DNA from 4 places in the Paenibacillus sp. GP183 genome. Region 4 is predicted to be linked to each of the others. Evidence: predicted binding sites of a transcription regulator. Region 4 holds the regulator's gene; each other region holds the start of a gene.

The links. Region 4 encodes LexA, which represses DNA repair genes until DNA is damaged. Its sites were predicted from a motif close to CGAACATATGTTCG; they were not measured.
Region 1: the regulator LexA is predicted to act here: its motif matches at 1,132-1,145, upstream of BLV33_RS07550 (YhjD family protein).
Region 2: the regulator LexA is predicted to act here: its motif matches at 828-841, upstream of BLV33_RS23875 (SPL family radical SAM protein).
Region 3: the regulator LexA is predicted to act here: its motif matches at 893-906, upstream of recA (recombinase RecA).

Annotation. Positions count from the first base shown of each region.
Region 1 is NZ_FNSW01000001.1:1,506,603-1,508,811, forward strand. It holds gene BLV33_RS07550 (YhjD family protein) at 729-1,112, opposite strand; gene BLV33_RS07555 (hypothetical protein) at 1,436-2,101, opposite strand; gene BLV33_RS07560 (ATP-dependent nuclease) at 2,199-2,209, opposite strand, start outside.
Region 2 is NZ_FNSW01000001.1:4,814,593-4,816,801, reverse strand. It holds gene BLV33_RS23880 (IS1595 family transposase) at 1-817, opposite strand, end outside; gene BLV33_RS23875 (SPL family radical SAM protein) at 1,066-2,019, shown strand; gene BLV33_RS23870 (diguanylate cyclase domain-containing protein) at 2,022-2,209, opposite strand, start outside.
Region 3 is NZ_FNSW01000001.1:582,600-584,808, forward strand. It holds gene BLV33_RS02910 (competence/damage-inducible protein A) at 1-803, shown strand, start outside; gene recA (recombinase RecA) at 978-2,012, shown strand; gene BLV33_RS02920 (RecX family transcriptional regulator) at 2,080-2,209, shown strand, end outside.
Region 4 is NZ_FNSW01000001.1:1,218,365-1,220,573, reverse strand. It holds gene glnA (type I glutamate--ammonia ligase) at 1-524, shown strand, start outside; gene lexA (transcriptional repressor LexA) at 731-1,351, opposite strand; gene BLV33_RS06045 (LysM peptidoglycan-binding domain-containing protein) at 1,506-1,928, shown strand; gene BLV33_RS06040 (DUF896 domain-containing protein) at 2,081-2,209, shown strand, end outside.

The DNA of each region.
Region 1 (2,209 bases), 290 kb from region 4:
AATCGAATAAGCTACTACTTGGTATGTCGTTCCAATACCTGGTGGAAATCACTAGCCCATAAACGGGCTTTTTAGGACTTATGTAACAATTTCCTTTGTATGAAAATTTCCTCACTATGTATACAGTCGCTCCTACTGTCAATATAAATACTGTTGTAAATCATAATGAATTTATAAGACAAATATCCTTTGTTAAAAAGAAATTTAAAAATAATATAATGTTTATCGAAAAAGAAATTACAGTTCAAAGGCCTTATTAAATATTATCTTTAGCATAATGATTCCATAAGTTAATGAAAAGAAACCTACAATTAAATTTGCAGGTTTCTTTTAACATTTTATTCACAGATCTTGCATCTCAGATTCAGACCAATCTTGGGACAACTCCGCTTTTATCACATCCCGAAACATGAACCACTCCCAATCAGCAACTCCAGTAAAAGGATCTTCGGTGTCTAGACGGAAGCTATCACGCTGGGTACATGTAACAATGCCGGTTACACTTCGCAGATCGTACTCACCATATAAAGTTAACCTGACCACTTTCTGTTGTCTGTGAGATTGAAAAAGAACGGTGCTGATGATCTCCAATCATCCAGCGTTGGCCTCACTAGGCGATCTATTTGCTTTGCTTGCCTCCGAGTGGCATCTTTGTGCTCAGGTAACATCATTCGTGAGGATTCCCATAATCCGTTTGCTTCCAGTTTCTTTCCCAATGTAACGACCTCCTAATAATCTAAGCTGCTCACCCGCATTCCTAAATTCATAAGCATTGTCATCAGTTCTGCCTTTACCAAACTCCTAAGCAAATAGAAACGATGCATATAGCCGCGGACCTTGTATTCTATTTCAATACCCTTTAAATTCATGTCTGTGCTCAATATTTTAATGTCAAGCTTTTTCATCCTGTTCCTGATGCTATGCAATTCTTCATATATCAATTTCTCAACTCCTTTAAGGTAGAAAATAACATGACTGTACACAATCTTGTCCTGATTGATTTGCAGCTCATCAATATCTCTGGCCAGCATATCCAGCAAAATGGGCAGCAATGTAAATTCTTTGATGATTTGAAGATCCTCTTCGGTTTCAATCCTTGGATTTATACTCAAATTCATCACCTCTATAATGAGAACGTATATTCGCATTTTGTATTATACACTGAAATGGTATGTAATATGCAAGTGGAAATTTTGATTTTCAAAATTCCCTATATGCTGAACAACAATTGAGTGGCTTTAACAGGTAATTATAAGCACAAAAAAGACTGTTGGAACTCGGCTTCTTCTGCGAGTTAACAGTCTGTTGTGTTTGAATATTTATATCAGCCTTAATGAAATTTAACTATTGTTTTTCGTTAGTTCAGTTGGGGTATGAGAATTTCCCTTTTCACAACCTCACACTATTCAAAAAAAAGCCAGTAAGAGCTCAGCCATTAATTCAAGGTATTGTTTAAGCAATTAATCCCCCCATACGTCAACCGACACCTCAAACCTTCGTACTTTTTTAGCATATTTACTCTGAAAATCTGAATTTGAGTTATATCAGCTAACTGGGCGTTATGACAAAACTCACGTGCTTCTTCCAAACTAATATTCTTTTTTTTGATAAATTCCAGAAAATCTCCTTTCTTATTAGGTTCATCATCTTTTTTTTCTGACAAGAAAGAATCTAATTTCTCTTTTAGTGGCAACAAGTCATCTCTTGAAAGATATTTTGCTATTAATTTTGCAAAATATGGTTTGGAGTATCCACGCTCTAAAAGTTCATATAACAACTCCTTAATAACATTAGATCCCTTAACGTTTTTTGTTTGTTCGATCGACACAGACTCCTTATCAATACCTAGTATTTTAGCAGTTTTCTCTTTAATCGTTTCTTGAATGTCCTGAGGTTTAATGTTCATAATTTTTTCAGCAAATGCAACATCAGTCTTGCTTTTTTGTATTACGTATTCCATATCTTTTATCGCAGATAATATTGCTGAGGGATTTGTAAGAAATAAGTTCTCTAACTCATATACATTCAAATGCTTTTCTGTTTCTGTATCAACTTTACTGCCGTTGTCACCGTCATATAGGAACAAATAAGGTATTGGCAACTTATATAACTGCGTAAATTGATCATTAATCTTTCGAACATACTGATCACGATCTTTTCCATGCATATTGATAATTGAAACATTCAGTGACTTTAAGTTATAACCACA
Region 2 (2,209 bases), 3.6 Mb from region 4:
GACGATTGGTTCGAAAGCAGAATTCATTCAAATAGGATTGCAGATGCTTGGAATCTAATCCGTGAAATGTGCCGCCAATAAAGGCTTTGGCGTTGGAAATCATCGTATGCAGCCACTTCAAGTGATCAGGATTATCCTTTACATTGAACTTGATTGGTTGGTGGTCATATTCTTCAGCGAGTGCGTTATAAGACCGATATGCGTCGCTACTGATCGTTGAACCTGGCTCGATGTGCAGTTTCGCAAACTCAACAAGCGTCTTACCTTTCACGTCTGGAATCACTTGCATCTTGACGTATTGCGGTGCTCCTTGTTTATTGAGCGAAACCCCAACAAGCACTGGCGTTTGATCCGTGCCACGCCCACGTTTGCCGCCTTCTGTTGGCGCTCCGAAGAATGCGTCATCCAACTCAACCAAACCAGCCAGTTGGTAGTGGGCATCTCGATCACTCATTGCTTTGCGTATCTTGTGAAGCATCAACCATGCGGTTGGGTAGGAGATTTCCAGCTCACGCGCTAGAAAGACGGCGGAAACACCGCGTTTATCGTGCGCTACAAGGAAAATCGCCCAAAACCAGGTCAGCAGCGGAGTATGCGATTTATGCATAATCGTGCCGGCAGTTACAGACGCCTGATGCTTGCAGCGCATGCATTGATACAGCTTTCGGCTTTCTAAAAAATAGAATGTACTGTGCCCGCATTTAGGGCAAGAGTAGCCGTTCGCCCATCGCATCTGGAACAGATGCTCACGGCATGCATCATCAGAGTGAAACTTCTCTTGAAATCTCTTCAGTGTCATCACTTCTTGTTGAGCCATGTCAACCTCCCGAACATTCGTTTGTATTTAGTATATCAAACAAACGTTCGCGTTGGAAGGATTTGCTGAGGCAACTTGATATACAAATAAAGAATTATTCGGACGACTTCTGAATGCATGCCTTGCTTCTACCCCTTTCGCGGTTGCCTGAGGTATGTGCATAGTCAGAACATTTGTTCTGAATAAGAATAATTTCCCGGGTAATTTTCCTGTTAATCTCTCCAATCCTGCAAAGGCGGTGAAACGTTATGTCGAAATCCACTCAATATGAAGCCGTCAGCTGCAAAACGATACTAAATGAAGTCAAAGCGCCCTCCATGCCTTTTGAGAAGTCGATAAATCCCTATCGCGGCTGCCTGCATGGCTGCAGTTTTTGCTATGCGCGTTCGACTCACAGCTTTCTGGGGATGGAAGGCGACGATACCTTTCAAAAGCACATTCTGCTTAAATCCAATGCAGCCGAAGCTTTGGAGGCAGAGGTACTCAAGCAGCTGCGCCCCGGCAAAAGAAAAAAACCTATAGGCCGAATCGCCATAGGCACAGCAACAGATCCATATCAGCCTATTGAGGGCAAGATGAAGCTGACTCGGGAATGCTTAAAAGTAGCCGCCAAATACCAGCTCACCATCAGCATCACGACCCGTTCTCCACTCGTCTTGAGAGATATCGATATTCTCAAGGAGATTCCGATTACGTCTGTCAACTTGAGCATCAATACATTGAATCCAAATGTTTGGAGAAGTATGGAGCCCTCTACGCCATCTCCGATGAAGAGACTTGAAACAGTCCAACAGCTAATAGAAGCTGGTATTCCTGCCGGTATATTCATGGCTCCTATTTTGCCTTATCTCACTGATAGCCCGGAAGATCTTCATGAACTTATTCAGCAAGCCTCCACGCATCGAGCCGAGTTTGTGATGGCTAATTTTTTGAGGCTAAGCACACGTGAAGTCAAGGTTTGGTTTTTTCAAAATTTACAGATTTACTACCCGGAGCTTGTGATGCCTTACAGCACTCTTTACGGAAGCGCAGCACATGCTCCTGCCAGCTATCGGGAACCGATCCGCAAACAGATCGGAATTTGGCTGGAGCAATATCAATTGAGTGCTTATAAAGCCTATGAAGCAGAGAAACCGGCCGGTCTGCCCGTAAATCCTGCCCAGGAGACTGATCCGGTTCAGCTATCCTTTTCGTTTCTATAAATCTACTCGAATTTATAAGAGGTTACTTGATTGCGCCCATTTCTTTTCGAGGCATACAACGCTTTATCTGCCGAATCCATCAATGAGGCAGCTTCCTTGAATACATTGCCCATCAACGTGGAGACACCGACACTCACTGTAATGATTTTTGCGATTTTGGAATTGCTGTGCGGAATCGCGAGAGCTTCCA
Region 3 (2,209 bases), 640 kb from region 4:
TCGTTTTACCCGGACCTCCGAAAGAAATGAAGCCCATGTTTGAAAACTATGCAGTTCCATGGCTTCGTTCCCTGATGACCGATGAGATTCCCCTGTATTCCAAAATGCTTAAATTCGCCGGGATCGGCGAGTCCCTTTTGGAGAATAAGCTTATTGATTTGATTGAAGCTCAGACCGATCCTACAATTGCTCCTTACGCCAAAGAAGCCGAAGTCACGATTCGTCTGACGACCAGGGCTCGTACAGCTGAGGAAGGCGAGTTTAAGCTGGCTTCGACTTTGGAGGAGATCCACAATCGGGTCGGGAAGCATTTATATGCGACTGAAGATATTCCAATTGAGCAAGTGATTCTCCAAATGCTTGCGAGCAAAAAGCAAACACTTGCTGTAGCTGAGAGCTGCTCAGGCGGCCGTCTAAGCGATCTTCTTACAGCAGTGCCTAGTAGCTCGAATGTCTTTAAAGGAGGCATCACATGCTACTCCAACGCTCTAAAACACAAGCTTCTCGAGGTTCCTCTCAAAATTCTTGAAGAAGAAGGGGCTGTAAGTGCGGAAACAGCACGGCTGCTTGCTCAAAACCTGATGAGAATTGCAGATTCGGATTATGCGCTGTCCATAACGGGCGTAGCAGGTCCGGATCCGTATGAAGGCAAGCCAGTCGGCTTGGTTTATATAGGCATTGCTGGTCGAGGCTTTGAAACCATTGTAGAGAAGCTTCAAACCTCGGGCAACAGGGAGTCAATTAAACTGAGATCCGCTAAACACGCACTTTATCAAATATGGAAACAGTTGATTAATAACTAAAAATCGACTATACTAGCATTATCTGTTAGCGGAAGAACCGTAGCAAAGCGATAACTTTGTTGCGGTTTTTTGTTTGCCTTCAAAAATGACGAATATATGTTCGGAAAATGCTTGGCAAAGACACCAAAATAAGTTATCATATACCTATATAATGAAAAAAGGGAAGTGAGTGTTTTGACAGATCGTCGCGCCGCACTTGAGGTGGCATTGCGTCAAATTGAAAAGCAATTCGGTAAGGGTTCCATCATGAAGCTGGGTGAATCCACCCATATGCAAGTCGAGACAATCTCCAGCGGTTCGCTGGCGCTTGATATTGCGCTTGGCGTTGGCGGATTTCCACGCGGAAGAATTATTGAAGTATACGGGCCGGAATCATCTGGTAAAACAACGGTAGCCTTACACGCCATCGCAGAGGTGCAGAAGGCAGGCGGAACAGCAGCTTTTATTGATGCGGAACATGCACTAGACCCTTTATATGCCAGCAAATTAGGAATCAACATAGATGAACTATTGCTTTCTCAACCGGATACGGGTGAGCAAGCTCTGGAAATTGCCGAAGCACTCGTTCGCAGCGGCGCTGTTGATATCATTGTAGTAGACTCAGTAGCAGCCCTTGTTCCAAAAGCGGAGATCGAAGGCGAGATGGGAGATTCTCACGTAGGCCTGCAAGCCCGCCTTATGTCTCAGGCACTTCGCAAACTGTCGGGAGCCATCAACAAGTCGAATGTCATCGCCATCTTCATCAACCAGCTTCGCGAAAAGATAGGTGTCATGTTCGGAAATCCCGAGACGACCCCGGGTGGACGAGCCCTCAAATTTTACTCTACGATCCGGTTGGATGTTCGGCGCGTTGAAACCATCAAGCAGGGCAATGATATGGTCGGGAATCGGACCAAGATCAAGGTCGTCAAAAATAAAGTGGCGCCTCCATTCAAGCAAGCCGATATTGATATCATGTATGGCGAAGGTATTTCACGCGAGGGAAGCATTGTAGACATCGGGACTGAGATGGATATCATCAACAAAAGCGGTGCCTGGTATTCCTTCAATAATGAACGACTTGGGCAAGGACGCGAGAACTCAAAGCAATTCCTCAAGGAAAACAAGGAAATCGCAAATATCATCGAACAAAAAATAAGAGATTCCAGCAGTCTCATTAAAGTCGTTGGACCTAACACCGATGATGAAGATGATAACGCATTGGATTAAACTAAAATCGAAGCACCTTTAATATCGTTTAAAGGTGCTTTCCTTTTGTATAAAGGAGTGCTTGGAAATGGAGCCGAGTGAATTAAAGGATTCCATCATCACTAAAGTGGAAAAACAGAAAAGAAGCAAATACCGCTACAATCTTTTTGTGAATGAAGAGTACGCATTTTCCGTTCATGAGGATACAATGATAAAGT
Region 4 (2,209 bases):
CCAGACAATATATGGCAGGTGTTCTTAGACATGCGCGCTCTTATGCAGCTATTACAAATCCTACCGTTAATTCCTATAAGCGCCTTGTGCCTGGTTACGAAGCGCCTTGCTATGTAGCATGGTCTGCCAGCAATCGCAGTCCGATGGTTCGTATTCCGGCTTCCCGCGGATTAAGCACCCGCATTGAAGTTCGTAACCCTGATCCGGCTGCGAATCCATACCTTGCTCTTGCTGTAATGCTTGCTGCAGGCCTCGATGGCATCAAGAACAAAATGCAGCTTCCGCCTCCAACCGACCGCAACATCTACGTGATGTCCGAAGAGGAAAGAGAAGATCAAGGCATTCCAAGCTTGCCGGTTAATTTGAAAAATGCGTTGGATGAGCTGATTCGCAACGATGTGATTTGCGATGCTTTGGGCGAACATGCGCTTGCCCATTTTTACGAGCTTAAAGAAATAGAGTGGGATATGTACCGCACCCAGGTTCATGCATGGGAACGTGATCAATATTTGACTCTTTACTAAAAGGTGCAGACAAGCCCGCTGATTTGAGGAAAGCTCTCAATCAGCGGGCTTTTTTCTATCACTTCTATTTCTCGGGAGCTGTAAAGCAAGAACTAACACTGCATTCTATACTCTCTAAATAAGAAAAGGATTGAGGAGATATGATCATCTCGCTCAATCCTTTTTCGATCTCTGGAATAACTTAGCTGTTTATGGGGACGGCCATTTTATACTACGTCCCGGAACAAGCCGATTACTCTTCCTAAAATGGTCACATGCTTCAGTAGAATAGGTTCCAAAGCGGAGTTTTCAGGCTGCAGCCTGATGTGGTCCTTTTCCTTGTAGAAGCGTTTGACGGTTGCTTCATCGTCTTCAGTCATGGCGACTACGATGTCTCCGTTATTTGCCGTCTGCTGCTGCCTGACGATGACATAGTCTCCGTCATGGATGCCGGCTTCGATCATGCTGTCTCCAACGATGCTTAACATAAACACATTGTAATCACCCACATAATGAGCTGGAAGCGGGAAATATTCTTCGATATTTTCGGTCGCTGTAATAGGCAAGCCTGCGGTGACTTTACCGATTAGGGGAACCCTTGCTACCGACATTGCAAAATTGGCTGCTCCATCATCAGTGCCCAGAATTTCAATGGCTCTTGGTTTGGTTGGATCTCGGCGAATCATGCCCTTTTTCTCAAGACGCTCCAGATGTCCGTGAACGGTAGAGCTGGAAGCCAAGCCAACCGCTTCTCCTATTTCTCGCACGGATGGGGGGTAGCCCTTGTCCTTAACCTCTGTTTTGATAAATTCCATGATTGCATGCTGCCGCTGGGAAATCTTGCTCAATGGTTATCACTCCAATTAGTGGGAATCGTTAAACGAAGTATAACATAGAACCGGAGTTCGTACAAACATAAGTTCTAATTTTTTGTTGACACAAACATTTGTTCGTGATATTCTAAAAACAAGAACAGAACAAACGTTTGGGGGAATCCTAACTATGTACATAGCTTATTCCAATTCTTATGACGGTAATGTAAGCTCCAAATTAAAATCTGCACACAGAACCGAGGCTGCGGTCAAAGGGCCAAACAAGTCTCTTCATTTCTTCATTGCCCTTGTTGTTTTAACTTTTGTATTTTCCTTTGGTGCGTTTGTACAGGCTTATGCCGCGAACACAGCATCCACTCATACGAATAACTTAAAGATCTCCAGCGGATCTTATTATGATAACCATTCAGCTTCTAATCCATCTCCTGCCGCAAAAAAGATTATTGTGAATAGTGGAGATACATTGTGGAATATCGCATCCACGCATGCTTCGAATGGACAGAACGTTCGTTCGTACATCGAAAATATTAAGAAATTGAACGGTTTAACATCCAGTTCCGTCAACGCAGGCGACGTATTGATTCTCCCTTAACTTGTTTTTGATCGAGACTTTCTTATCGTTCTATGAACAGATCTGGATGCTTTTCCAGGTCTGTTTTCTTTCTATCTATGGTCTTTTCGTCTTGACAATCCCTGAAGAGGATGGCAAAGTAATAGTCATATCCAAATGCAGGAGGTACAAACATGAGCGACTCCATGGATCAAAAAATACAAAGGATCAACGAGCTTGCGGCTAAAGCAAAAACTACAGGTCTCACCGATGAGGAGATTGATGAACGCAATGAGTTAAGACAAGCTTATATTGAAGCTTTT